Regions from separate parts of the Streptomyces sp. NPDC046759 genome, predicted to be linked through region 1. Evidence: riboswitches for the same ligand, from Rfam matches in the RefSeq annotation. Region 1 holds a riboswitch; each other region holds the start of a gene.
The links. Region 1 has a riboswitch for cobalamin ahead of ABZ919_RS00955 ((2Fe-2S) ferredoxin domain-containing protein). Riboswitches for the same ligand answer to the same signal wherever they lie in the genome.
Positions count from the first base shown of each region.

Region 2: linked by a shared signal. The riboswitch ahead of ABZ919_RS30300 (ribonucleoside-diphosphate reductase subunit alpha) and the one ahead of ABZ919_RS00955 ((2Fe-2S) ferredoxin domain-containing protein) in region 1 are both predicted to bind cobalamin.
Region 3: linked by a shared signal. The riboswitch ahead of ABZ919_RS17560 (cobalamin biosynthesis protein) and the one ahead of ABZ919_RS00955 ((2Fe-2S) ferredoxin domain-containing protein) in region 1 are both predicted to bind cobalamin.
Region 4: linked by a shared signal. The riboswitch ahead of ABZ919_RS15580 (HoxN/HupN/NixA family nickel/cobalt transporter) and the one ahead of ABZ919_RS00955 ((2Fe-2S) ferredoxin domain-containing protein) in region 1 are both predicted to bind cobalamin.

Region 1 covers NZ_JBEYYJ010000001.1:208,975-215,828, reverse strand. The annotation lists gene ABZ919_RS00980 (LytTR family DNA-binding domain-containing protein) at 1-709, shown strand, start outside; gene ABZ919_RS00975 (hypothetical protein) at 834-1,208, shown strand; gene ABZ919_RS00970 (cation acetate symporter) at 1,240-2,991, shown strand; gene ABZ919_RS00965 (histidine kinase) at 2,988-4,187, shown strand; gene ABZ919_RS00960 (isoprenylcysteine carboxylmethyltransferase family protein) at 4,388-5,029, shown strand; cobalamin riboswitch at 5,102-5,222, shown strand; gene ABZ919_RS00955 ((2Fe-2S) ferredoxin domain-containing protein) at 5,282-5,683, shown strand; cobalamin riboswitch at 5,857-5,999, shown strand; gene ABZ919_RS00950 (CbtB-domain containing protein) at 6,036-6,257, shown strand; gene ABZ919_RS00945 (CbtA family protein) at 6,278-6,854, shown strand, end outside.
Region 2 covers NZ_JBEYYJ010000026.1:102,877-109,730, forward strand. The annotation lists gene ABZ919_RS30300 (ribonucleoside-diphosphate reductase subunit alpha) at 1-2,154, opposite strand, end outside; cobalamin riboswitch at 2,279-2,411, opposite strand; gene ABZ919_RS30305 (GNAT family N-acetyltransferase) at 2,409-2,963, opposite strand; gene ABZ919_RS30310 (ATP-binding protein) at 3,128-6,739, shown strand; gene mctP (monocarboxylate uptake permease MctP) at 6,823-6,854, opposite strand, start outside.
Region 3 covers NZ_JBEYYJ010000011.1:170,852-177,705, reverse strand. The annotation lists gene ABZ919_RS17575 (lysozyme) at 1-759, shown strand, start outside; gene ABZ919_RS17570 (inorganic phosphate transporter) at 903-2,159, shown strand; gene ABZ919_RS17565 (hypothetical protein) at 2,196-2,423, shown strand; cobalamin riboswitch at 2,566-2,706, shown strand; gene ABZ919_RS17560 (cobalamin biosynthesis protein) at 2,810-3,754, shown strand; gene ABZ919_RS17555 (cobyric acid synthase) at 3,751-5,259, shown strand; gene cobN (cobaltochelatase subunit CobN) at 5,256-6,854, shown strand, end outside.
Region 4 covers NZ_JBEYYJ010000009.1:249,449-256,302, forward strand. The annotation lists gene ABZ919_RS15555 (hypothetical protein) at 145-861, opposite strand; gene ABZ919_RS15560 (copper chaperone PCu(A)C) at 1,031-1,552, opposite strand; partial or broken gene ABZ919_RS15565 (heavy metal translocating P-type ATPase) at 1,549-3,821, opposite strand; gene ABZ919_RS15570 (hypothetical protein) at 3,821-4,069, opposite strand; gene ABZ919_RS15575 (metalloregulator ArsR/SmtB family transcription factor) at 4,220-4,579, opposite strand; cobalamin riboswitch at 4,660-4,850, shown strand; gene ABZ919_RS15580 (HoxN/HupN/NixA family nickel/cobalt transporter) at 4,877-5,986, shown strand; partial or broken gene ABZ919_RS15585 (IS30 family transposase) at 6,041-6,302, opposite strand; gene ABZ919_RS15590 (trypsin-like serine protease) at 6,379-6,854, shown strand, end outside.

The DNA.
Region 1 (6,854 bases):
CGTGACGGCCGCGGCGGGACCCACCGAGGCGCTGCGCCGTCTCGGCCGTGCCGTCGAGGGCGGGCCGGGCGGCGCCCGTGCCGTCGACGTCGTCTTCCTCGACATCAACATGCCAGGTCTCGACGGTCTCGAACTGGCCCGCCTGCTCGGGCGGTTCGCCGCCCCACCGCTGATCGTCTTCGTCACCGCGCACGACGACTTCGCGGTCCGCGCCTTCGACCTGAAGGCCGTCGACTACCTGCTCAAGCCCCTGCGCAGGGAACGCTTCGCCGAGGCCGTCCGCAGGGTCGCCGAGCTGGTCCGGGCCGGGCAGGGCCCCCGGCCGGCCGCCGTACCCGCTGCCGCGCCCGAACCGGCACCCTCCCTCGGTGATCACGTCCCGGTGGAACTGGGCGGCGTGACCCGGTTCGTGCCCATCGCCGACATCACCCACGTCGAGGCCCAGGGCGACTACGCGCGGCTGCACACCCGGCACGGCAGCCATCTGGTGCGCGTCGCACTGTCCACGCTGGAGGAGCAGTGGCGCGCACGCGGGTTCGTGCGCATCCACCGCAGCCGGCTCGTCGCACTCGACCGCGTCGAGGAACTCCGCCTGGACGGCGGCAACGTGACCGTGCGGATCGGCGACCGCATCCTCGCCGTGAGCCGGCGCAACGCCCGGGAACTCCGGGACCTGCTGGCCGGACATGCGGCACGCAGGGCCCGCTGAGCGGCCGGAGCCGTCCCCGGGTGACGGACCTGTGGCGATTTACGTCCGCCGACTGTCTCGGCGCGGGCCCGCTGCGTACACTCGCCGCAACACAAGGTGATCACCGCGGCGTCGGGAGTGCGTCATGGGTGCGGATTCCGTCCCTCGCAGAGAGGTGGTCACCGGACGGCCGCGCCCCGCGAGCGGTACGGCCGCGCCGGGCCCCGCCGCCTCGCCGCAGCCCCGGCCGGACGTCCAGGTACGCCGGTTGATGCGCCGTCAGCTGCGGGCCGCGCTCACCGCCACGACGTTCCTCGCCCTCCCGCTCGGCCTCCTCCCCGTACTCCTGCGGGCCCTGCCGCACACCGGCGCTGCGCCCCGCGTGCCCCTCACCGTGTGGTTCGTCCTGGGCGTGGCCCCGTACGTCGCCCTGCCGGCCGTCGGCGCCTGGTACGTCCGCCGCGCCGAGCGCAACGAGACCGGCACGGCCGCCGCCGGCGCCCCCGCGGAACGCCCCTGACCATGCGCCGACTTCCCGCCGGGACCGGCCGGTGAACCGGACGTACGGCATCGCGGGTGTGACGGCCGTGATCCTCGCAACCGTCCTCGTCGGCGCGCTCGGCCTGCGCATCTCCCGCACGACCTCCGACTTCTACGTCGCCTCGCGCACCGTCGCCCCCCGCCTCAACGCCTGCGCGGTCAGCGGCGAGTACCTGTCCGCCGCGTCCTTCCTCGGCGTCGCCGGACTGGTCCTCGCCCAGGGCGTCGACATGCTGTGGTTCCCCATCGGCTATACCGCCGGATTCCTGGTGCTGCTGGCCTTCGTCGCCGCCCCGCTGCGCCGCTCCGGCGCCTACACCCTGCCCGACTTCGCCGAGGCCAGGCTGCAGTCCCGGGCGGTGCGCCGGGTCGCCGCCGTGCTGGTCGTCGGCATCGGCTGGCTGTATCTGCTGCCCCAGCTGCGCGGCGCCGGCCTCACCCTGCGGCTGCTCACCGGCGCACCCGGGTGGCTCGGCGGCCTCCTCGTGGCCGCCGTGGTGACCGCTGCCGTCGCCGCCGGCGGGATGCGCAGCATCACCTTCGTCCAGGCCTTCCAGTACTGGGTGAAACTCACCGCCCTGCTGGTGCCCGCGGTGTTCCTGCTGCTCGCCTGGCGCGCCGGCCACGCCCCGGCCCCCGTCTGGGACGACCGGCCCGTCTTCCACCGCGCCACCGAGGTGCGCGTCGACCGGCCGCTCACCCTCACCGTGCACGAGCCGGTCCGTGTGACCGCCACCGGCGCCGTCGACGGCCGACCGGTGCACGCGGCCCCACTGCGGCTCGGCCAGGGCCGCCACCGGATCGGCACGGACACCACCCTGCGCTTCCCGGCCGGCGCCCGCGTCCCCCTGCCGGACCGGACGCCCGAGCGCACCGCGCCCTCCAGTTGGGCCAGGCCGCTGTCCGCGGACCGCGAACAGCACGGCCTGTACTCCACCTACGGACTGATCCTCGCCACCTTCCTCGGCACCATGGGCCTGCCGCACGTCGTCGTCCGTTTCTACACCAGCCCCGACGGCCGCGCCGCCCGCCGCACCACCGTGAGCGTGCTCGGCCTGCTCGGCGCGTTCTACCTCCTCATACCCCTGTACGGCACGCTCGGCCGGCTGTACGCGCCCGACCTGCTGCTCACCGGCGACACGGACGCCGCGGTCCTCGTCCTGCCGGGGCGGCTGATCGGCGGGGTCGTCGGGGACCTGCTCGGCGCGCTCGTCGCCGGCGGCGCGTGCGCGGCGTTCCTCTCCACGGCCTCCGGCCTCACCATGTCCGTCGCGGGCGTCCTCGCCCAGGACGTCCTGCCCACCCTCGGCGTCCGCCACTTCCGGCTCGCCACGCTGCCCGCGATCGCGGTGCCGGCCGCCGCAGCTGCCGTGGTCAGCGATCTGCCGGTGGCCGACGCGGTCGGCCTGGCCTTCGCCGTCTCGGCATCCTCCTTCTGTCCGCTGCTCGTCCTCGGCATCTGGTGGCGCGGACTGACTCCGCCCGGTGCCATCGCCGGACTCCTCCTCGGCGGCGGCTCGGCGCTCGCCGCGGTGACGGCCACCATCGCCGGCGGCGCCCGCTCGGGCTGGATGCACACCCTGCTGGCCTGGCCCGCGGTGTGGTCCGTCCCCGTGGGCTTCGCCGCGATGATCCTGACCTCCCTGGCCACCCGGGACCGCGTCCCACCGGCCACCGCCGCCACGATGGCCCGTCTGCACCTCCCCGAACCCACGCCACCTGTCGCGGCGCGTCGTGGCTGGCCGGGGTGGGGGCGCCCGTGACCGTCCTCGGTGTGGTGGCCCTGGCTCTGGCCGGGTTGGCGTTGTTCGTGCTGGGGGCCGCTTTGGGGCACGGTGCGGCGGCTCGGCAGCGGGAGCACTCGGTGGACGGCGACGGGGCGCACGCCCTGGCCAGTGCCCTGCGCACCGCCGCGTACGCCGCGGCACCCCTGCGCGCCGGGCTCTCCCCGGACACCGCCCGCAAGGCGGCCCGCAGGCTGCGCCCCCTGCTGGGCACGCCGGCCCTCGCCGTCACCGACGACGCCTCCGTGCTCGCCTGGGACGGCGCCGCCGACCATCACCGCGCGGAACTGATCGCGTGCCTCGCCGACCCGCTTCGCACCCGGACCTTCACGCCGTCCTGCGACGACGCCGGCTGCCCGGTCCGCTGGTGCGCCCTGGTTCCGCTCGCCGCCGACGGCGCCGCCCCCGGCGCCCTGGCCGTGTTCGCCGCCGCCGAGTCCACCGCTCTCCTGCGGGCCACCGAGGAAGCGGCCCGTCGGCTGTCCGTGGAGCTCGCCCTGGCCGACCTCGACCGGGCCCGCGCCGGCGCCCACGAGGCCGAGGTCCGGGCCCTGCGCGCCCAGATCTCCCCGCACTTCATCTACAACTCCCTCGCGAGCATCGCCTCCTTCGTCCGCACCGACCCCGGGCGCGCCCGTGAACTCCTGCTGGAATTCGCCGACTTCACCCGCTACTCCTTCCGCCGCGAGGGTGACTTCACCACCCTTGCCGAGGAGCTGCGCTCCATCGAGCAGTACCTCGAACTCGCCCGCGCCCGCTTCGGCCGCCGCCTCCGCGTCACCCTGCGGATCGCTCCCGAAGTGCTCCCCGTGGCGCTGCCCTTCCTCTGCCTGCAGCCGCTCGTGGAGAACGCCCTCAAACACGGCCTGGAGGAGTCCGTGGAGCGCAGTACCGTCACGATCATCGCCGAGGACGAGGGCACCGAGGCCCGGGTCGTCATCGAGGACAACGGCATCGGCATGGAACCGGAACGCCTGCGCGCGATCCTGCGCGGCACCGCCGGTCCGGCCACCGGCATCGGCCTGAGCAACGTCGACCGCCGGCTGCGCCAGGTCTACGGCGACGACCACGGCCTCGTCATCGAGACGGGCGTCGGAGCGGGCACGAAGATCACCCTCCGCGTCCCGAAGTTCCACCCGGGTGTCCAGCCCCAGGCGCAGGCCCCGCCGTCGTGACCGGCCTTCGTGCCCCCCATACCTGCCTTGCCGAACTGCCATGGTCCGCGCGGCTCTTGACACTGCCGGTCGCGTGGGTGTGCGCGGGAGCGCCCCACACGGCCGGTGGGTTCTCCATCCGTGGATGGAGGGCGGCGGAGAGCTCTCCATCGACCCATGGGTGGTGGTGGTCCGCCGGGTGCGCGGAGCAGTCTTGAGGCATGGGGAATCTGCACTCGGCACTGGTCCTGACCACCAGCATCTGCATCCTGGTCTTCGTCGCGGCGTGGGTCGTGGGCGCCGTCTACTTCGGCGTGAGGAGCCCGGCCGGTCCGCGCGCCTGGGCGCACGGACTGCGCCGCACCCTGCCGCGCCGGCTGCTGCTGATCGCGGGCGTCTCTGCGTTCTTCGCGCTGGTCGGACACTCCCGGGGCTTCTGGCGTCACCTGCAGTACTGGCAGCCCGCGCCGGCGCTCGCGGGAGCCGCCCTCGCCGTCGCCTCGACCGCCCTGCTGTTGTGGGCCCGCTGGGTCCTGGGCACCATGTGGGCCAGCGTCCCGACCGTCCAGGAACACCACGAGCTGCGCACGAGTGGTCCTTACCGGCTGGTCCGTCACCCCATCTACACCGGTCTGCTCGGCCTGGTCACCGGCTCCATGCTGGCCTGCGGCTTCGGGGTCTGGACGGCTTTCCCGGCGGTCACCGTCCCCTGGCTGCTGCGGCGGGTCCGGATCGAGGACGGCCTGATGGCCCGGCAGTTCGGCCCCGCGTACGACGCCTACCGCGCCGAAGTCCCGGCGCTGATACCCCGCATACGTCCCGCCCGGACCGGCGCCCAGCATGCCGGCACCGGGCAGCGGTAGCCGGGGCGGCGCCGTGCGGGGCTTCTGCCCGGTGATGGGATGATGACCGGCGATACAGGGCGACGGCGGTCCGAGGAAGCCGGTGCGAATCCGGCGCGGTCCCGCCACTGTGACCGGTGAGCGAGTTCCGGCAGGCCACCACCGCGACGGGGGTGGGCAGGGGGCCCGCGACGACCCGGGAGCCAGGAGACTCACGCGGTCGCCTCCTCGACGGACTCCGGGGCGGATCTCCCCGGGAGGGGAGTGGGCGGAATGCCCGAGAATCCGGTGGATCAGGCGTCGTACGACACTGAGACGGACAGCGGGGCGGTGCCGTGCCGGGTCGTCGTGTGCCGGGACTGCTGCTGCGGCAGTCCCAAGGTGACCGGGGTGGATCACGTGGCGCAGACCGCGCGTCTTCAGGCGGAATTGCCGGTGCGCGTCTCCGAGTGCCTCGACGCCTGCGATCAGGCCAACGTCGTCGTCGTACAGCCGTCCTCCGCGGGGCGTGCCGCCGGTGCGCGGCCGGTATGGCTCGGGCTGGTCAACGATCCGGACGCGACCGAGGACATCGTCACCTGGGTGCGCGCCGGCGGACCCGGTGTGGCTCCCCTGCCGGACATCCTCGATCTGTACGCCTTCACACCGCCGGGGCGCCGTGCGGATGCCCGGTGACGGAGCCGGCCGGGCCGCCGCGGACCACCGGGCCGGTCCGGAACTCGGCTTGCAGGCCGTCGGGTTGCGCGTCACCGGTGAGAACGAGCCGGAGCCACCTGGGACTTGCCCGGCGCCGCACGGACCGTCAGGGGGAGAGGAAGATCACGTCACGGGAGGCGGTCTTGGCCGTGTGCGCGTCACGCGGTACGGTCTGTCCGATATCGACGACGGCGAGACGGAAGCCGGTGGGAATCCGGCACGGTCGCGCCACTGTATGCGGGACCCTCGGAGGGGACTCGTGAGTCAGACCCGTGGCCGTCGTCCTGTGCACCACCGAGATGGGACGCGAACTCCCAGAGGAGGTCCTGCCATGGCGCAGACCGTCGCCCAGCCGACAGCCACTACCCCCGCCGTCCCCGCCAAGCTGCCGCTGAAGGCGATTGCTCCGTGGGCCGTCTTCTTCGGCATCCTCATGCTGATCCTGCTGTACTTCGTCGGCGCCGAACAGGGCGCCACCTCCGTGTTCAACGGCGCGGACGTCCACGAGTGGGTGCACGACGCCCGCCACCTGCTCGGCTTCCCCTGCCACTGACGCGAGGGCACCGCACAGGCATGAACTCCGCAACCGTACGGAACCTTCTCGTGCGGGGCATGCTCGCCGGCCTGGCCGCCGGCGTGCTCGCCCTGATCGTGGCGTATGTGCTCGGTGAGCCGAGCGTCGGCAAGGCGATCAGCTTCGAGGAAGCCCACTCCCACGAGCACGAGATGGAGGTCGTCTCGCGGTCCCTGCAGTCCACCGCCGGCCTCGCGACCGGCGTGCTGGTCTACGGGGCCGCCTTCGGCGGAATCGCCGCGCTCGCCTTCTGTTTCGCGCTGGGCCGCGTGGGCCGTTTCAGCCCGCGCGCCACGGCGCTGCTGCTGTCGGGCTGCGCCTTGCTCGCCGTGTACGTCGTGCCGTTCCTGAAGTACCCGGCCAACCCGCCGTCGGTGGGCAGCGCCGACACCATCGGCAAACGGACCACACTGTACTTCCTGATGATGCTGCTCAGTGTGCTGCTGGCGGTCGCCGCCACCATCCTGGGCAAGAGTCTGGCGCCCAGAACGGGCACCTGGTGGGCGGCCGTGGTCGCGATCGTCGCGTTCGTCGTCGTCATCGGCCTGGCCTACCAGTTCCTGCCGGTCGTCAACG
Region 2 (6,854 bases), on a different contig from region 1:
CAGGAACAGGTTGAGGGACTGCGCCTGGTCCAGGAACGGGGTGCGGGCCGCCGCCATGTCGATCAGGCCGCGCTGCGGGATCTCCCACGCCGTGCGGTAGAGCCGGCGTACGTCCTCGGGGATCCAGGCGAAGTCCTGCACCGAGCCGTTCGCGTCACGCAGCGCCTCCCGGGTGCGGGCGTCCCAGACACCCAGGTTCTTCAGGTCCTGGACCAGGTAGGAGTTGACCTGAAGGAACTCACCGGACAGCGTCTCGCGCTTGAACAGGTTCGACACCTGTGGCTCGATGCACTCGTACACGCCCGCGATGGAGGCGATGGTGGCCGTCGGGGCGATGGCGAGGAGCAGCGAGTTGCGCATGCCGACGGACGCGATGCGCGCGCGCAACGCCTCCCACCGCTCGGGCCAGGTCAGCTCGGCGCCGTAGTGGTCGGGGTGCAGCACGCCCCGGGCCGTACGGGTCTTCTCCCAGGCCGGCAGCGGACCGTTGCGCTCGGCGAGGTCGGCGGAGGCCTCGTACGCGGCGAGCATGATCCGCTCGGCGATCCGCGTGGACAGGGCCCTGGCCTCCGGCGAGTCGAAGGGCAGGCGCAGCTTGAAGAAGACGTCCTGCAGACCCATCGCGCCGAGGCCCACCGGGCGCCACTTCGCGTTCGACCGGCCCGCCTGCTCGGTCGGGTAGAAGTTGATGTCGACCACGCGGTCGAGGAAGGTGACGGCCGTGCGGACGGTCTCGTCCAGCCGCTGCCAGTCGATGTCACCGGTCACGGTGTCGACGAAGGCACCCAGGTTGACGGACCCCAGGTTGCAGACCGCCGTCTCCCCGTCGTCGGTGACCTCCAGGATCTCCGTGCAGAGGTTGGAGGAGTGGACCACGTGCCCCGGCAGGGCCGTCTGGTTGGCGGTGCGGTTCGCCGCGTCCTTGAAGGTCATCCAGCCGTTGCCGGTCTGCGCGAGGGTCCGCATCATCCGGCCGTACAGCTCACGCGCGGACATGGTCTTCTTCGCCAGACCCGCAGCCTCGGCCTTGCGGTAGGCGGCGTCGAACTCCTCGCCCCACAGGTCCACCAGCTCCGGCACGTCCGCCGGGGAGAACAGCGACCACTGCTCGTCGGCGTTGACCCGGCGCATGAACTCGTCCGGGACCCAGTGCGCGAGGTTCAGGTTGTGCGTACGGCGGGCGTCCTCGCCGGTGTTGTCCCGCAGCTCGAGGAACTCCTCGATGTCGGAGTGCCAGGTCTCCAGGTACACGGCCGCGGCGCCCTTGCGCCGGCCGCCCTGGTTCACGGCGGCGACCGAGGCGTCCAGGGTCTTCAGGAACGGCACGATGCCGTTGGAGTGCCCGTTGGTGCCGCGGATCAGCGAACCGCGGCTGCGGATCCGGGAGTACGACAGACCGATGCCGCCGGCGTGCTTGGAGAGCCGGGCCACCTGGTGGTAGCGCTCGTAGATGGAGTCCAGCTCGTCCAGCGGGGAGTCGAGGAGGTAGCAGGACGACATCTGCGGGTGCCGCGTGCCGGAGTTGAAGAGGGTGGGGGAGGACGGGAGGTAGTCCAGGCGGCTCATGAGGCCGTAGAGCGCGGCGACTTCGTCCACGGAGCGGGTGGTGTCGTCCTCGGCGAGGCCGCTCGCGACCCGCAGCATGAAGTGCTGGGGGGTCTCGATGACCTTGCGGGTGATCGGGTGCCGCAGCAGGTACCGGCTGTGCAGGGTGCGCAGGCCGAAGTAGCCGAAACGGTCGTCGGCCCGGCGGTCGGTCAGCGCGTCCAGCCGCTCGGCGTGCAGCGTCACGAAGGCGGCGGTCCGGTCGGCGATCAGCCCCTCGCGGTGTCCCACGGCCACGGACTCGGTGAACGACGTCACGCCCTGCGAGGCGGCCTCGGCGCGGATGGAGACGGTCAGCAGCCGGGCGGCCAGCCGGGAGTAGGCGGGGTCCTCGGAGATGAGCCCGGCGGCGGCCTCCGTGGCCAGCTCCCGCAGTTCCGACTCGTCCGCACGAGCCGACCGGCCGCGCAGCGCGGCGGCGGCGACCCGGCCGGGGTCGGCGTCGGGGAGGTCGGCGGTCAGCTCGGTCAGGGTCCGCAGCAGCGCGGCACCGGGACCGTCGGTCTCCAGGGCGCCGGCTGAAGCCGGATCTGCTGGCGCGATGGTCACGTGGGGCTCTCCCTCGCTCGGCACGGGGGCCTTGCGGAGGGCAGGGGGCAGTCACGAGCGCACACGGCGTCGCGTCCACCGGCCCATCCCACGAGGCCCGGACGTCTCAGGGCACCCGGACCGGACGGCCGGGTGCGCTGCCGGCAGGTCCTCGGACTGACTCCTGGGCGCAGACGCGCACAAGTACACCGTTGCGGGACAGTTCCGGATTCGCACCGGATTCCCCTGCGGCGACAGCGAGCATGAGCATACATCTAGTGCCGGGCTGTCGCGTCACCCCCAGATGTTGTGTCGTGGCGGTCTCGGAGCGTCAACTCGTAGGTGAGCAGAGTGACGTCGAGCCGCTGGGGCAGCGGATTCCAGTCCCGCTCGGGTGTGCGCACGAAGCCCAGGCGTTCGTAGATGCGGTGGGCGGTGTGCATGGTGCGCTGGGTGGACAGGACGACGGCGGTGCAGCCCTCGGTGGACCGGGCGCGGTCGACGCAGGCGCGGACCAGGGTCTCGCCGGCGCCCTGCCCGCGGGCGGCCGCCGCCACGGCCAGCATGCGGATCTCGGCCTCTCCGGGGCGGGCGATGTCGGCCATGGGGCCGCCGTTCGGCACGAAGGCGACGCCGCCCAGCAGGATGTCGTCGCGGGTGGCCACGAGGAGCTCGGCTGCGCCCGCTCGTTCTGCCACGTTCCGCAACTCACCGAGGTACTCGTCGCTTTCGCCGAAGTCCAGGAGGCCGTCCTGGAGATAGGCCTGGGCCGTGATCTCGCCGAGGGCCTCGTAGTCGTGGGGAGCCGCCTGCCGGATGACGATGTCCATGGGGCCGAGTGTGCCGGACGGGTACGACGGCGGGCCGCCGGTTTCACCTGGGCCGGGGCCGGGTTGCGGGACGGGCCTGGAGTGCTTCCATGGAAGTGGGTGTGGGTGTCCGGCGGTCCTCCGTCCCGAGCAGGAACGGGCAGAGACGCGGGAGGAGACGCTCCATGCCGAAGATCGTCCGCCACCCACCGGGCAAGGACCGGCCGCGCAACGCACCCATGGCGACGCTCCCACTGAGGGGGCTGGGGCGCCGGATCAGACGCGTGTACCTGCGCCACTGGCACTGCCTGACGGTCCGTTGGGAGGCACGCCAGGACACCACACGATCCAAGAAGTGGCGCAGATGGGTCTCCTACACCAACGCCACCAGGGTCGTCTGGGCCGTCGCCGCGCTCGCCGTCCTCGCCTGGGCCGCCGAGGCCGTGTACATCTCCGTCGCGGGCGGGTCGAACTGGTTCGAGCACTGGCGGAAGAGCCCGGGGTTCGATGGAATCGTCCGCGTCGTCGGTCCCGTCCTGACCGCCTCGCTCGCCGCCGCGCTCTTCCTGTTCTGGTGGTACAGCTGGACCAAGCGCCGCTACCTGAAGAAGGCGCGCCGCGTCCCGCGGGAGCTGGTGGTCACCGCCGGACCGGACACCGCCGAGATCGTCGGCCGGGAGGAGGTCGCCCAGGTCATCACCCAGCGGCTGCGCGAGCGCGACACCCGCCGCCCCTACCTGCTCGTCGGCGGGGTGGGCGTGGGCAAGACCGCCGTCCTGGTGCGGCTCACCGAGATGCTCGCCGAGCAGGGTGCCGTCCCCGTGCCGATCCGGCTGCGGGACGCCACGGGCCCCGACCTGGACTTCGAGCGCATGGCCCAGAAGCGCTTCGCCGAGGCGGCGCCTCGCGGGGTACTGGCCCGCACCAAGACCGACCGTGTCTGGCAGCAGTTGCTCGCCGACGACAAGGTGGTCGTCCTCGCCGACGGCTTGGAGGAGGCCGTTCTCGACGAGGGCGTGCGGCAGGACCGGGACAACATCATCCGCCGGGCCATCGAACGCGCCCACGAGGAGCGGCTGCCCCTGGTCATCGCCTCCCGGCCGCACAGCCCGCTGGAGAGCACCCCCGCCGCCATCGTGGAGCTGGAACCCCTCAGTGAGGAGGAGGCGCTCGACTTCGTCGAGGCTCGCGTGCCGGAGACGGACGAGCGTCGCGTCGACTGGATCGTGGAGACGGCGGAGGTGACCGAGTCTCCCATCTACCTGCAGATCGCCCGGGAGTTGCACCAGCACGGAGACCTCGAGCGGGACCGCCGCAACGACCCTCGGCGCCTGGACTCCCGCAGCACGGACCGCAGCCAACTGCGGCTGTGGCTGCTGGAGACATGGGGGAACTCCCTGCTGGAGGGCCGGCTGCGCACGGAGGAGCCGCTGGGGGAGAGGGAGCGGCAGGACACCCTGGAGGTGGTTTCCGCCCTGGCCTGTGTGGGGCTCCTCCAGGACACCCTCGAGGTCGGCTTCACGGAGCTGGTGGACAACGACGTTCACCCCGGCCGGGCCAGGCGGGTGCGGGCGCATGCCGGGCATCTGTGGGAGCAGCGGGGCTGGGACCCGTCCGGCAAACGCGGCGGCGCCTTCTCCCAGTGGCACAGGCACCAGATCTGGAAGCTCCTGTGCGACGGGAGGGGCGAGGTGAGCAGGAGGCTCAGGGAGGGCAACCTGAGCCAGGGCTATGACGTTCTCGCCCACTACGCGAGCCACGCCGACAGACTGAAGCTGGTGGAGGGCTTCGACCAGAAGGTCCGCTTCCCGCACAGCATCCTGCAGGCGTACTTCGGCTACCGCACGCTCTACCGGCTGGGGGAGCGCGACGCGGGGGAACTGGTCGAGCAGGCGCTGCGGCCTCCGGGTCCCGGCAGGGAGTTGCTCATCGCTCTCGTGCTGCTGTCCCGCCGATGGGCGGCGGACCGGTCCGCGAAGGGCGGCGCGGTGACCGCCGGGCAGAGGAAACGTGCCGAGGGGGACCGGCGGCGGGCTCCCGTGCCGGGGCGGTCCCTGGCCCACCGGCTGCTGATCGCCGCCAACCGCCGCTCACCCGACCCGAAGGCGCTCGATCTCTACACGGCGGCCCTGGAGATCGAGTGCGTGGAGGACGACCCCAGGCTGCTCCATGCCATCGTCCGCACGGTGCACCGCCGGTGGCGGGTCTTCAAGGGCGACAAGCGCACCCTGGAGGAGGCGAAACTGGGGCTGCTCAGGCAGCTCGGCACAGCGCTGCGGGCCACCTCCGGCAGGATCGACACCACGCCGCTCTACCAGGAACTCTTCGAGATGGGCAAGGAGGAGCCGGCGTACTCGATCCGGCTGGCGGCCGCTCAGGAGTTCGGCAGCGGCGGCAACGACGCGTTCGCCGTGGTCCGCCGGTGGATCAACAAGCACACCGATCCCGTGCGGGAGTACAACGACAGGGTCAGCGGGCTGAAGGACTCGAGGAGGCGGCTGTGCGAGGTCTGGGCGGCGGACATGCAGAGGGTGAGAGCCGCCGCCATCGCACCCCAGGACCGGGACCGGCTCGTCACACAGCTGACACGCCGCCGGGAGTCCTTCGACCAGCAGTACCAGCGGGAACGCGACGTGCTGCTGCGGGAGTTCGTGATGCGGGCCTGGATGATCCCCATGCTCCTGGGCTCCGTCGAGGACAACCATCGTGACGAGGCCCGGGAGCGCCTCACCAAGTGGCTGTGGCACCTCGACCCGCGGTCGACCGGCGGTACTCCCGATCTGCCTCTCGCGCTGGAGGCCGCCCTGGCCCAGGGCTTCAAGTACGCGGCCAACCGGCGCAGACGCCATCCGGACACCTATCCGGGCGCCCGGGCCGACCTGATCCGGCAGGCGGAGACCGTGCTGCAGCAGAGCCGGTGCTGGTACGCGCAGCTCAACCTGCTCCAGGCGCTGTGCCTCTGGGAACTCCCGGACAGCGGCAAGCACCGGGAACAGGGTGGCCGGACCGGGAACGGACACGAGAGGGACGGAGAGCCGCCGGGCGAGGCGTCCGGGGCGGTCCGCGGGCTGACCGCCGTACAGACCGTGGAGCGCTGGCTGTCGATGGCGGGAACGGTCAACCATGCAGCCGCCCGGGCCGGTGCCGACGGCACCGCGACCCGGGGGCGTCTGCATCCGTTCGTCGCCGAGACCGGGGATCTGGTGGCCCTCGCTCTGGAGACCAGGCGGCCCGAGCGGTTCGTCTGGATCGACGAGAAGGGTGCCGCCGACAACATCGGCTCCCGCACCGCCCCGCGGGGCTACCGCAAGCACCACCTGTGGATTCCACCCTCGGCCGGCTGGCGCACCCTGGACGGGCGGGCGCAGCGTCTCATCGCCGATGTGCTGGTCATGCTGAACCTCATCGAACGCGACGGGCACCCCGAAGGGGTGGAGGAGCGCCTGGAGCGCGTCGAGCAGCCGGGCATGCCTCTGCCGCCGTGCATCCGCCGGGACCGGAGGGCACTGTGGCCCGGCATGAAGGCCGGTACCTCGCGGCCGCCCACACCGGGCGCGACCTGCCTGCCCGACTGCAAGTTCCAGCTGTGCCCCTACCCGCCCCGCGGCTGTGTGCCCCGGGGCGAGATCAGCGAGCCGTTCTGCCGGCAGCAGCAGGCCCTGCTGCCCGGACGGCTTCGGCGCCGGCTGCCCAGAGGCGTGGCGACCCTGCACCGCAAGACCCCCGCCTGGGTCGGCATGCGCGTCGGGGACCTGGACCGCTTCTGGGGCGAGATGGCCGGGCGGACCCGTGGCTGATGCCGCGACCGGAAAGGTTCACCGGCTCACCTTTCCGGTCACAGCACCAGGGTGCGCCCGGCCGAGGTGGGGCGTGGCGTGGGCTAGTGGGCGGAGCCCGCCGTGGCCGGCGGAA
Region 3 (6,854 bases), on a different contig from region 1:
CGCGCCGGTGTCGTCCTCGTCGCGGCGACGGCGGCGCTCACCCTGGCCGCCGCCGCGCCCGCGGCGGCCGGACCCGCGGCACCCACGGCACCCGTGGCGGCCCGGACCGCGGCGCCGCCCTCCGGCCTGCCCCGGGGGCACGACGTCTCCTCCCACCAGATGCAGGTGAACTGGCAGGCCGTGCGGGCCGGGGGCGCGCGGTTCGTGTACGTCAAGGCGACCGAGTCCACCGGCTACCGCAACCCCTACTTCTCGCAGCAGTACGGCGGCGCCCACAAGGCGGGCCTGTACCGGGGCGCCTACCACTTCGCCCGCCCCGACAAGTCGTCCGGAGCCCGGCAGGCCGCGTACTTCGTGCGGCACGGCGGCGGCTGGCGGGCGGACGGCGGGACGCTGCCGCCCGCGCTCGACATCGAGAACAACCCGTACAACAAGAAGCACAAGTGCTACGGGCTGAGCCGGACGCGGATGGTCCGCTGGATCCGGTCCTTCAGCAACGAGGTCAAGCGGGAGACCGGCCGTCGCCCGGTGATCTACACGACGATCCAGTGGTGGAAGCTCTGCACGGGCAACAGCCACGCCTTCTCCCGGAGCCACGCCCTGTGGATCGCCCGGCCCGGCGCACGGCCGGGACCACTGCCGGGCGGGTGGCGCTACTGGACGTTCTGGCAGTTCGGCACCAAGGGCCGGCTGCCGGGTGACGAGGATCTCTTCAACGGGTCCACGAGCCGGCTACGGATCTTCGCACGGGGCCGATAGCCAAGCGCCGCTTGGGTCGACCGAGCCGGGCGGAACCCGACCCCCCCTCCGCGGACACCCGTAGGCCCGCCCCAGTTCATCTTCCGTTCACCCAGGTTGCCTACGTTCATCCAGCCAATGACCTCGAACGATTGCCTGGGTAAATGGAAAGCTTCTCGCTGATCCTCGCGATAGTGGTGGTAACCGCTCTCGCGTTCGATTTCACGAACGGTTTCCACGACACCGCCAACGCGATGGCCACCACCATCTCCACAGGCGCCATGAAGCCCAAGATCGCGGTGGCCATGTCGGCCACCCTCAATCTGGTGGGCGCCTTCCTCTCCGTGGAGGTCGCCAACACGATCTCCAAGGGTCTCGTCGACGAGAACGGCATCCGTCCCGAGGTCATCTTCGCCGCCCTGGTCGGTGCGATCCTCTGGAACCTGATGACCTGGCTGGTGGGCCTGCCCTCCAGCTCCTCGCACGCCCTGATGGGCGGTCTGATCGGCGCCGCCGTCGCCTCCGCCGGCTTCGGCGCCGTCCACGGTGACGTGCTGGTCACCAAGGTGATCCTCCCCGCGGTCGCCGCGCCGCTCGTCGCGGGCCTCGCCTCGTTGCTGGCCACCCGGTTCTCCTACGGCATCGGCGGCAAGGCCGAGGGAGTGGCCACCCGCAAGGGCTACCGCGCCGGCCAGATCGCCTCCGCCGGCCTGGTCTCCCTCGCCCACGGCACCAACGACGCCCAGAAGACCATGGGTGTCATCACCCTCGCGCTGATCGCGGGCGGCTCCCTCGCCCCGGGCTCGAACCCTCCCACCTGGGTCATCCTCTCCGCCGGCCTGGCCATCGCGCTCGGCACCTACATCGGCGGCTGGCGCATCATCCGCACCATGGGCAAGGGCCTCACGGACCTGGAGCCGCGCCAGGGCTTCGCCGCCCAGACCAGCGCCGCGACCGCCATCCTGGCCTCGTCCCACCTGGGCTTCTCCCTCTCCACCACGCACGTCGTCTCCGGCTCGGTGATGGGCGCGGGCCTGGGCCGCAAGGGCGGGGTGGTCCGCTGGTCCACCGCGAGCCGCATGGCCGTCGCCTGGGTGCTCACGCTCCCGGCCGCCGCGCTGGTCGGCGCCGGCGCCGAGTCCGTCACGGAACTCGGTGACTGGGGCACCGCGGTGGTCGCCGTCTTCCTCGTCGCCGCGAGCGCCACGATCTGGAAGATCTCCCGCCGTGAGGTCGTCGACCACACCAACGTCAACGCCGTCGACGAGGCCGGGGAGCCGGCCGGCGTCGTGACCGCCGCCATCGCCGCGGTGACCCCGCCCCCGGCGGGGACCCTCACCGCGGACCTGACGGCCACCATCCCCGCCCCGGCCGCCACCGAGCCCGCCGCCCCGGCCGCCCCGCCGGCCGCCACCGTCTGACCCCGGCCGCCCGCGGCTTACTAAGGAAGCACCCCCATGAAGATCGACTGGTCGGCCCTCGGCTCCGTCTTCGGCGTCAGCCTCGTGTTCACGGTGGGCCTGGTGGCCCTGTTCACCCTCGGCGTCAACGGTCTGGCCCGGCGCGAGAAGGCGGCGGCCCAGGGCGAGTCCGCGGCCCTCGCCGTCACCGGCGCCTACGTCTGCTTCGCCGCCTGCGCGGCTGCGGTGGCGTACGGCCTCTACCTCATCGTCTCCAAGTCCTGACCGGGCGCCACGAACCAGGCATCACAAAGGCTCCCCTCCGTTTCTGACGGAGGGGAGCCTTCGCCGTGCGCACACGTCACGGGCGCCCCGTGGTGTGGGGATCGGCACACTCTCCCCGCGCAGGTCAACGGCAAGTTGACGGCCCTTCCGGGCGCGTGGTGGACTGCCCAGGCCATGTACGGCGGCAGAGAGGAAGCCGGTGCGAATCCGGCGCGGTCCCGCCACTGTCACCGGGGAAGAACCCCGTGAGCCAGGAACTCTCACCGCCGGATTTCGTCGAACCAGGGCGCGGACACCCTGAGTGAGGACACGGATCGCCATGCTCGGCTGCCGAAGGACAAGGACCCGCACCAGGCCCGCTCCTGCACCCGCGGCCGGCTGAGCCGATGGGTGCCGATCGCAGCTACGCGTACGGCGCCGCCGCCGGCCTTCTCGGCGACCTGCTCCTCGGCGATCCGCGCCGAGGGCATCCGGTCGCCGCGTTCGGGCGCGCTGCCGCTGCCGTGGACCGCGCGTTGTGGCACGACCACCGCGGCTGGGGCGCTCTGCACACCGCCGTGTGCGCCGGAGGCGCCGTCGCACTCGGCACGCTGGCCGTACGCGCCGCACGCCCCTGCCCCGCCGCCTCCGTCGCGCTGACCGCCGCCGCCACCTGGACCGTGGTCGGCGGTACCTCGCTCGCCCGCGAGGCCCGCACCGTCGGGCGTGCGCTGGAGTCCGGGGACGTCGAGGCGGCGCGGGAGCGGCTGCCGCACCTGTGCGGCCGGGACCCGCAGGCGCTGGACGCCGACGGGATCGCCCGGGCCGTGGTCGAGTCGGTCGCCGAGAACACCTCCGACGCCGTCGTGGGCGCGCTGGTGTGGGGGGCCGTGGCCGGGGTGCCGGGTCTGCTCGGCTTCCGGGCGGTCAACACCCTGGACGCGATGGTCGGTCACAGGTCCCCGCGCTACCGGCGCTACGGCTGGGCCTCCGCCCGGCTCGACGACCTGGCCGGCTGGCCGGGCGCCCGCCTCACCGCCGTACTCGCCGCCGCGGCCGGCCCCGACCCCCGCGCTGCCCTGCGCGCCTGGAAGGCCGACGCCCGCAGGCACCCGAGCCCCAACGCCGGGCCCGTGGAGGCGTCGTTCGCGGGCGCCCTCGGTGTCCGCCTGGGCGGAACACTCTCCTACGGCGGCCGCGTCGAGCACCGGCCCGTACTCAACGGGGACACCGGCCGGGCGGTCCGGGTCACCGACATCGACCGGGCCGTACGGCTCTCCCGCCGCGTCGGCCTGCTCGCGCTCGGCGTCACGCTCGCCGCGCGCCGACTCGTGAAGGGACGTGGCAAGTGAGCGGGGGTCTCCTCGTCGCCGGCACCACCTCCGACGCCGGCAAGAGCGTCGTGACGGCCGGGATCTGCCGGTGGCTCGTGCGTCAGGGTGTGAAGGTCGCGCCGTTCAAGGCGCAGAACATGTCGCTCAACTCGTTCGTGACCCGTGAGGGCGCGGAGATCGGGCGGGCGCAGGCCATGCAGGCCCAGGCGTGCCGGATCGAGCCGACCGCGCTGATGAACCCGGTGCTGCTGAAGCCGGGCGGCGAGCAGAGCAGCCAGGTGGTGCTGCTGGGCCGGCCGGTGGGGGAACTCAGCGCGCGCGGGTACCACGGCGGGCGTCAACAGCGGCTGCTCGGCACGGTGCTGGACTGTCTGGCCGAGCTGCGGGGCACGTATGACGCGGTGATCTGTGAGGGCGCGGGCAGCCCGGCCGAGATCAATCTGCGCCGGACCGACATCGTGAACATGGGGATCGCGCGGAACGCGCGGCTGCCCGTGCTGGTGGTCGGGGACATCGACCGCGGAGGCGTCTTCGCCTCCTTCTTCGGCACGGTGGCCCTGCTCTCGCCGGAGGACCAGGAACTGGTCGCCGGATTCCTGGTGAACAAGTTCCGGGGCGATGTCTCCCTGCTGGAGCCGGGCCTGGAGATGCTGCACGGCCTCACCGGGCGGCGCACCTACGGCGTGCTGCCGTTCCGGCACGGGCTCGGCATCGACGAGGAGGACGGCCTGCGCGTCTCGCTGCGCGGCGCGGTCCGCGAGTCCACCGTCGCGCCCCCGGCCGGCGAGGACGTCCTGCGGGTCGCCGTGTGCGCGATCCCGCTGATGTCCAACTTCACGGACGTGGACGCGCTGGCCGCCGAACCGGGGGTCGTGGTGCGGTTCGTGGACCGTCCGGAGGAGCTGGCCGACGCCGACCTGGTCGTCGTTCCCGGCACCCGCGGGACCGTACGGGCGCTGGAGTGGCTGCGCGAGCGCGGGCTGGCGGACGCGCTCGTGCGCAGGGCCTCGGAGGAGCGGCCGATCCTCGGGATCTGCGGCGGCTTCCAGATCCTCGGTGAGCACATCGAGGACGAGGTCGAGTCGCGGGCGGGCGCGGTCGACGCGCTCGGCGTGCTGCCCGTGCGGGTGCGGTTCGCCCGGGAGAAGACCCTGACCCGGCCGGCCGGCGAGGCCCTCGGCGAACACGTCGAGGGCTACGAGATCCACCACGGCGTCGCCGAAGTCACCGGCGGCCAAACCTTCCTGGACGGCTGCCGGGTCGGCCAGAGCTGGGGCACCCACTGGCACGGCTCGCTGGAGTCGGACGGCTTCCGGCGGGCCTTCCTGCGGGAGGTGGCCGCCGCCGCGGGCCGCCGCTTCGTGCCGGCTCCGGACACCTCCTTCGCCGCGCTGCGCGAGGAGCAGCTCGACCGGCTCGGCGACCTGATCGAACAGCACGCGGACACGGACGCGCTGTGGCGGCTCATCGAGTCGGGCGCGCCGCAAGGACTGCCTTTCATCCCACCGGGAGCGCCTGCATGAGCACAGTGTTGTTGTTGTCGACCGCCGACACGGATCTGCTGGCGGCCCGGGCTTCCGGCGCCGGCTACCGCATCGGCAACCCGACCCGGGTGGACGTCGCCGAGGAGCTGCCGGACCTCGTCCGGGGCGCCGACCTCGCCGTGGTACGTCTGCTGGGCGGCAAGCGCGCCTGGGAGGAGGGGCTGGCCGCGCTGAAGGCGGCCGGGATCCCGACCGTACTGCTGGGCGGCGAGGCCGTGCCGGACGCGGAGCTGATGGCCGAGTCGTCGGTGCCGGCCGGTGTGGTGGCGGAGGCCCTCAAGTACCTGGTCGAAGGCGGTCCGGCGAACCTGCTGGAGCTGTCCCGGTTCCTGTCGGACACCGTGCTGCTGACCGGCGAGGGGTTCGAGGAGCCGCGGACGATGCCGGAGTACGGCGTCCACGGCGCGTACGAGGTCAGAGGCGGCCGTCCGACCGTGGGCGTGCTCTTCTACCGCGCGCACGAGCTGAGCGGCAACACCGCCTTCGTCGACACCCTGTGCGAGGCGGTCGAGGCCGGGGGCGCCAACGCCCTGCCCGTCTACTGCGGTTCGCTGCGCGGCGCGGACGCCGGGCTGTACGAACTGCTCGGCAGGGCCGACGCGCTGGTGGCCACCGTGCTCGCGGCCGGCGGTACGCACGCCTCGCAGGCCTCGGCGGGCGGCGACGAGGAGTCCTGGGACATCGGCGCGCTGGCCGATCTGAACGTCCCCGTGCTGCAGGGACTCTGCCTCACCTCCTCACGGGCCGCCTGGGAGGAGTCGGACGCCGCCCTGTCCCCCATGGACGCGGCGATGCAGGTCGCGATCCCGGAGTTCGACGGCCGGCTGATCACGGTGCCGTTCTCCTTCAAGGAGCAGGGCCCGGACGAGGTCCCGGTGTACGTGGCCGATCCGGAGCGGGCCGCGCGGGTGGCCGGGATCGCCCTCAGGCACGCGCGGTTGAAGCACAAGCCCAACGCCGAGAAGAAGATCGCGCTGGTCTTCACCGCGTACCCGACCAAGCACTCCCGGGTCGGCAACGCGGTCGGCCTGGACACGCCCGCGTCGGCGGTGCGGGTGCTGGACGCGCTCCGGGACGCCGGGTACGCGCTCACCGAGTACCCCGCCGGCGGCGACGAGTTGATCCACCGGCTGATCGAGGCCGGCGGCCACGACGTCGAGTGGCTCACCGAGGACCAGCTGGCCGCGGCGCCCGCGCGGGTGCCGCTGGCGGACTACCGGGCCTGGTTCGGGAAGCTGCACCCGCAGCTGCGGGACGCGATGACCGAGGCGTGGGGCGAGCCGCCGGGCAGCCTGTACGTCGACGGCGACGACATCGTCCTCGCGTCCCTGCAGTTCGGGAACGTCGTCGTCATGATCCAGCCGCCGCGCGGCTTCGGCGAGAACCCGATCGCGATCTACCACGACCCCGACATGCCGCCCTCGCACCACTACATGGCGGCCTACAGGTGGCTGGAGAACAGCTTCGGCGCCGATGCGATCGTGCACATGGGCAAGCACGGCACGATGGAGTGGCTGCCGGGCAAGGGCCTGGGCCTGAGCGCCGGCTGCGCGCCGGACGCCGTCCTCGGCGAC
Region 4 (6,854 bases), on a different contig from region 1:
AGGGCGCGCCACAGCGCGCGGTCCGGTGAGAGTGGGAGAGACGGCCCTACGGCGTCGCTGTGGCGCTACAGCGCCTGTGCGGTCGTACGGCCGTGGCCCGAGGCACACAGGGGCAGCCCGGCAACCTCGGGGAACAAGCTGTCTTCAGACGACAGCCGTTCCCAACGGCGGACCCCGAGAAGTGATCGCATGGACGAGAAGGAGGAGACGCGGCGCCCCGGCCGAGCGGCGGCGCCGCGGGTGGACGCGGGGGCGATCGGGGGTATCGGGCAGGGCCAGCAGCAACCGCAGCGGCGCCGCCAGCCATCCGGCCGTCGCCCGCATGATCCGGAAGGCGGCCTTCTCGCCGTACGCCAGCCACAGACCGCACAGCACCGCGGCGAGCAGGTGGGCGGCGAGCATGCCGAACGACGACGAACCGCCGTCCATGGAGTGCCCCATGTGGTCCATGGGGCTCATGCCCGTGCGGTCCATGGGCATGGCGCCCATGTCCATGGAACCCGTCGGCATCGAGCCCGTGCCCATGGAGCCCATCGGCATCGAGCCCGTGCCCATGGAACCCATGCCGCTCATGTCGACGGACGTGAAGCCGCCGGACGAGCCGCTCGTCGATTGGGCGTGGGAGAACGCCTCGTGGAGCACCGTCTGGGCGGCGACCACGACCGTCACGATCACCGGCAGCCCGCGCTCACGCCCCGCCAGACACCAGCCCACGGCACCGGTCACGGCCCCGCCGGCGGCCAGCGCCCACGTCGGCACGTCGCTGCCGGACATCAGGACGTGGCCCAGGGCAGCGAGCAGCACGCACATGGCCGCGAACACCGCGGCCCGTATCGCGCGAGCACACCACCCTGCTGTCATGGCGCCTCATCCTCGCATCCGGGCTTCGGTCGTCATGCGTGGGTACGGACATCCACGCGGGACCGTACTCAATCCGCAGGATGTGATCCAGCCCACGACGACCGGCTGGAACTCGACGACACGCTGCCCCGACGTCTGGGAGAGGATTCCTCCGCCTCAGGGCGGGCGATCAGGGACCGCTGTCGCTCGGACGGATGACGACCGCGATCGTCTCGACCGGCGCGCTGCGCTCGAAGTGCAGCGTGAACGGCACCATGTCGCCCACCCGCCAGCCGGCCCCGGCCCGCAGCGTCACGTCCACGCCGCGCGGCGACATGGACAGCGCGCCGCCCGCAGGGACGCGGGCCGAGGTCACGTCCGGCTTGTACGCGACCCGGCCGCCCAGCATGCGGTGCCCGCTGAGGGTGATCCGGCCGTGCGTGGCGGTGGACGTCACGTCCACCAGCCGGTCGTCCGCGCCACCGACGTTGGCGATGTCGAAGAGCGCCGCGGTGTCCGTGCTGTCCCCGAACGGCAGGAGGACCCGCCCGTGCGAGACGGTGATCCGAGCCGGGCTGCCCGCCTTCCCGGCCCCGGCCCAGGTCGTCAGCCCTCCGAGGGCGAGGCTGCAGGCGGCCACGGGCGCGAGCGCGGCGAGGACGGCGTCGGTCAGCCGACGGCGCGTGGGTCGCCAGAGGTCCTGCTCGGTCATCGGGTACGCCTCCGGGCGGGAGCGGGCGAGGGCTGCCAGGCGCGCAGCCGCAGGCTGTTGCCCACGACCAGCAGCGAACTCACCGACATCGCCGCCGCTGCGAGCACCGGATCGAGCAGGCCGGCCATGGCGAGCGGCATGGTCACCACGTTGTAGCCGAAGGCCCAGACGAGGTTGGCCCGGATCGTGCCCAGCGTGCGCCGGGCGAGCCGGACCGCGTCCGCCAACGCCTCGATGTCCCCGCGTACCAACGTCACGTCGGCGGCCCCGATGGCCACGTCCGTGCCGCTGCCCATGGCGATGCCCAGGTCGGCGCCGGCCAGGGCCGCGGCGTCGTTCACTCCGTCGCCGATGAGCGCGACGCGGTGGCCCTGCTCCTGCAGGTCCCGTACGAGGTCGGCCTTGGCCTCGGGAGTGCAGCGGGCGTGCACCTCGTCGATGCCCAGGGCTGCGGCCACGGACTGCGCGGGTGCCTCACGGTCACCGGTCGCGAGCACCGGCCGCACGCCCAGGCGTCGCAGCCGGTCCACGGCCTGGTAGCTGCCGGGCCGCACCACGTCCCCGACCTCGATCAGGGCCTCGGCCGCACCGTCCACCCGGACCAGGACAGGCGTGTGGGCGGCAGCCTCGGCCACGGACAGCGCGTCTGCCAGGGCGGTGGGCAACTCGCCGTCTGGGGCGAGTACTTCCACCAGCCGGCCCTCGACCAGGCCGCGCACGCCCCGCCCCGGCGCCGCGGCGAACTCACTCACGTCCGGCAGCGTCGCCTCGGGGACTTCCCGCCGGGCGTGGGAAGCGATCGCCCGTCCCAGGGGATGCTCCGAGCCGTGCTCGACGGCCCCGGCCAGTCTCAGCAGCGCCTCCTTGCCCGGTCCGCCGGGTACGACCGTGACGCGGGCGACGGTCATACGCCGCAGGTGAGCGTGCCGGTCTTGTCCAGCACGACCGTGTCGAGGTGCTGCAGCCCCTCCAGTGCCTGGGCTCCGCCGACCAGGACGCCCAGTTGGGCACCGCGGCCGGTCGCGGCCATCAGCGCGGTCGGCGTGGCCAGGCCGAGCGCGCACGGGCAGGCCACGACGAGCACGGCCACGCACGCGGTGACGGCGGCCTGCGGGTCGGCTCCGGCACCGAGCCAGAAGCCGAGACAGGTGACGGCCAGCGTCAGCACGACGGGGACGAAGACGCCCGCCACCGTGTCGGCCAGCCGCTGGGCCCGTGCCTTGCCGGCCTGGGCCTCGGTCACCAGCCGGGTGATCCGGGCGAGCTGGGTGTCGGCACCGACGGCCGTGGCCTTCACCAGGAGCAGCCCGCCGGCGTTGACGGCGGCACCGACCACCGACGAACCCGGCCCGACCTCGACGGGCTCGCTCTCTCCGGTGACCAGGGACAGATCCACGGCCGAACTGCCCTCCACCACCTGCCCGTCGGTGGCCACCCGCTCCCCCGGCCGCACGACGAAGACCTGTCCCGCTCTCAACCGCTCGATTGGGACGAGCAGTTCCACGCCGCCATCGCGCACGGTCACCTCTTTGACGGCGAGTCGAGCCAGCGACCTGAGCGCCAGCCCGGTCCCCCGCCGGGCCCGCGCCTCCAGGAACCGCCCCGCCAGGACGAACAGCGGCACACCGACGGCCGCTTCGAGATAGACGTGCGCCGCGCCGCCCGAAGCCGAGGGCACCAGGGTGAACGGCATCCGCATGCCGGGCTCTCCGGCACCGCCGAGGAACAGCGCGTAGGCGGACCAGGAGAAGGACGCCACCACACCCAGCGACACCAGGGTGTCCATGGTCGCCGCCGCGTGCCGAAGCCCACGCGTCGCACGCACATGGAAGGGCAACGCGCCCCACACGGCGACCGGCGCGGCCAGCGCGAAGCACAGCCACTGCCAGTCACGGAACTGCAGCGCGGGAACCATCGACAGCACGAGCACGGGCACCGCGAACAGCGCGGTGATCAGCAGCCGGTCCCGCTCCTGGCGAGCTCCCTCGGACTCGCCCGCGTCCTCGCCTCCGCGCGTCTCGGGCTGGCTGGGCGGTTCGGGCAGGGCAGCCGTGCAGCCGGCCTTCTCGACGGCGGCGACGAGTTCCTCGGGGCGGATCCGCGGCGGGTGGCTCACCCGCGCCCGTCCGGTGGCCAGATTGACGGTCGCCGTGACCCCGTCCAGCCTGCCGAGTTTCTTCTCGACGCGCCTCACGCAGGCCGCGCAGGTCATGCCGCCGACGGCCAGGTCGGTCGTCACCAGGTCGACGGTCACCGGTTCTCCGCCCATCAGTGGCCGCCTCCGTGCATGTCCCCCGTGTCGTCCGTGCGGCCGCCCCCGCCGGAACCGCCGTCACCCCGGCTCGTGCCGGTGGCGCCGTGCATGCCGGGCGCGACGGGCCCTGCGGCGGCACCGACGGCGTACGACACCGTGAACAGCAGCGACAGCAGGAGAAGGAATCCGCACAGGGCGGGCGGAGGCACTAGCTTCCGCGACACCGCACCCGCGCCGGAGGAGATGTGCCGGGACTCGTCCATCAACCGCGACTCCAGATCACGTTCGTACGGCGTCGGCCGGATCGCGCCGTACTGCATCAGGAGTCGGGGCCGCCGGGGGTCGAGTTCCGGAGCATCGTCGTGGTCCGCGTCACGTGAGGGACGACGGTGCCTGCTTCGCGACGACGATCGTCATGCCTCTCGGGACACGCAGTGTTCGAGCAGCGCGGCCACCGGGCCCTCGACGAGCCGGTAGCGCACGATTCGGCCGTCCTTCTCGCCGTGGACGATGCCTGCGGTGCGCAGCAGGCGCAGGGCCTGGGACACGGCGGTGTCCCTCATGCCGGTGGCTACGGCGAGGTCGGAGACGGCGATGGGCCCGGCCTCGTGGAGGGCGAGCAGCAGGGACAGGCGGCCGGGATCCGAGAGCAGAGAGAAGCGGTCGGCCCAGACGCGTACACGCTCGGGCTCGCCGACGGCGGCGATGGCGTCGCAGACGCGATGGCCGTCGATGGTGCGCTGCCCGGCGCGTTCCGCGGGGACGAGATGCATGGACCCATCATCGCAGTCCGCGAAATCCCGCCTCAATACCTGCACGATTGTGCAGCCTTGCAGCCTCGACCTCCGGCCTTCTAGGGTGAGCGGGCCGTGGTGTTCGGGAAGACCGGTGACAGTCCCTCAGGGGCTCAGTCCGGAGCGGCCCTCGCCACTGTGATCGGGGAGTTCCCGCCCCATGCATTGCCACTGGCCGCGCGGCCGGGAAGGCAGGGGCGGGCGCGTCGACCCGTCAGCCAGGAGACCGGCCACGGCAGCACGATGCTGATCCACGAGGTGCTGGAGCGTGACCGTATGACCATGCCCGAAGGCGTGCCCGAATCCGCCGCCTCCCCTTCCTTTCGCTGGCGGCGCGAGGACACGGTGCGGACCGCGGGCCTCCTGGCCGTGATCGTCGCCTTGCACGTGGTCGCCTTCGGGATCCTCTTCCTCCTCGTGGTCCCGCGCCACTACGAGGTGGGGACCAAGGCGTTCGGGGTGGGCCTCGGCATCACGGCCTACACCCTCGGCATGCGGCACGCGTTCGACGCCGACCACATCGCCGCGATCGACAACACCACCCGCAAGCTGATGGCCGACGGCAAGCGGCCGGTCTCGGTGGGCTTCTGGTTCGCGCTCGGGCACTCCAGCGTGGTCGTCGTCATGGCGGCGCTGGTCGCGGGCGGCGCGAAGCTCGCGGGCACCCTGATGAACGACGGATCCCGGACCCACCAGGTCCTCGGCACCCTGGGCACCACGGTCTCCGGCGGCTTCCTGTACCTGATCGCCGCGCTCAACCTCGCGGCACTGTTCGGCATCGTCCGTGTCTTCAGGGCCATGCGCGCCGGACGCTACGACGAAGCGGAGCTGGAGGCCCACCTCGACTCGCGCGGCTTCATGAACCGCATACTCGGCCGCCTCACCAGGTCGATCCGCCGCCCCGGCCAGATGTTCCCGCTCGGCTTCCTCTTCGGCATCGGCTTCGACACCACCACCGAAGTCCTGCTCCTCGCCCTGGCCGGCAACGGCGCCGCGGCCGGCCTGCCCTGGTACGCGGTCCTCTGCCTGCCCCTCCTCTTCGCCGCCGGCATGAGCCTCTTCGACACCCTCGACGGCACCTTCATGAACTTCGCCTACCAGTGGGCGTTCTCCAACCCCGTCCGCAAGGTGTTCTACAACCTCACCATCACCGGCCTGTCCATCGCCGTCGCCTTCTTCGTCGGCACCATCGAGCTGCTCGGCGTCCTGCACGACAAGCTCGGGCTGAGCGACGGCGTCAGCGGCTGGATCGCGGGCCTGGACCTCGACAACGTCGGCTACGTCATCGTCGGCCTGTTCGTCGTCGTCTGGGCCGTGGCCATCGGCTACTGGCGCCTGGCCAAGGTCGAGGAACGCTGGGGCACCCACACCGCCGACGCCGGCTGACGACGCCGGCAGCGGTGTCCGGGGCCCTGCGGGTGCGGACCGACAGGTCGGTGCCCTTGGGAAGTGGTGCCGGAGCAGGCCGCGGGATTCGCTGGAGCCGCGCTGCCGGGGGCCGGCCGGGTCGCAGAGGCGGACCGGGATGCCGGTGGCGATGGTGAACGCGCCACAGGCGCCCATCTCGCTTCCCTGTGCCCGTGTCAGAGACGGTCGCAGTGGTGACCAGCGCGTCCCTGACACGTTCGGCGCCATGGTCGCCGGGCAGATGAAGGGGCACGACACAGCGGGTGACACGCCCGGCCAGGGGGCCGATGGCCGATCCGGACGGTGGATTGTGACCGGAGCCTCCCGGTGAAGCACCTGCCGATTTCCCGGCCCGCATCGATAATGACCTTGTGCGCTCACTAGTCAGGAACTCCATCCTGCCCCTGACGCTGGTCATCATCGGGGCAGCCGCAGTGGTGGGCGACGCCGCGGGGGAAACCCATGCGGCCAGAAGCAGCGGGCGCAGCGGTTTCGGCAAGTCCGGCGAGCCGGGCCAGGCCTCGCGGGACGAGGACCAGGACCACTCCGCGACGGCCCCGGCCGCGGACGGCAACGCGTACACCCCCCGCAGGACCGAGGAGAACGCCCGGATCGGCGCGGTCTTCGAGAAGGACGACCAGGGTGCCCACTTCTGCACGGCGAGCGTGGTGCAGAGTCCGGGCCGGAACATGCTGATCACCGCGGCCCACTGCGCCTTCGACGCCGACTCCGGACAGCCGCTGAACGACCTGGTCTTCGCCCCCGGCTACCGCAACGGCGACGGACCCACCGGCCTGTGGAAGGTCAGCAAGGTGGTCGTCGACGACCGCTGGGCCGAGTCGCAGGA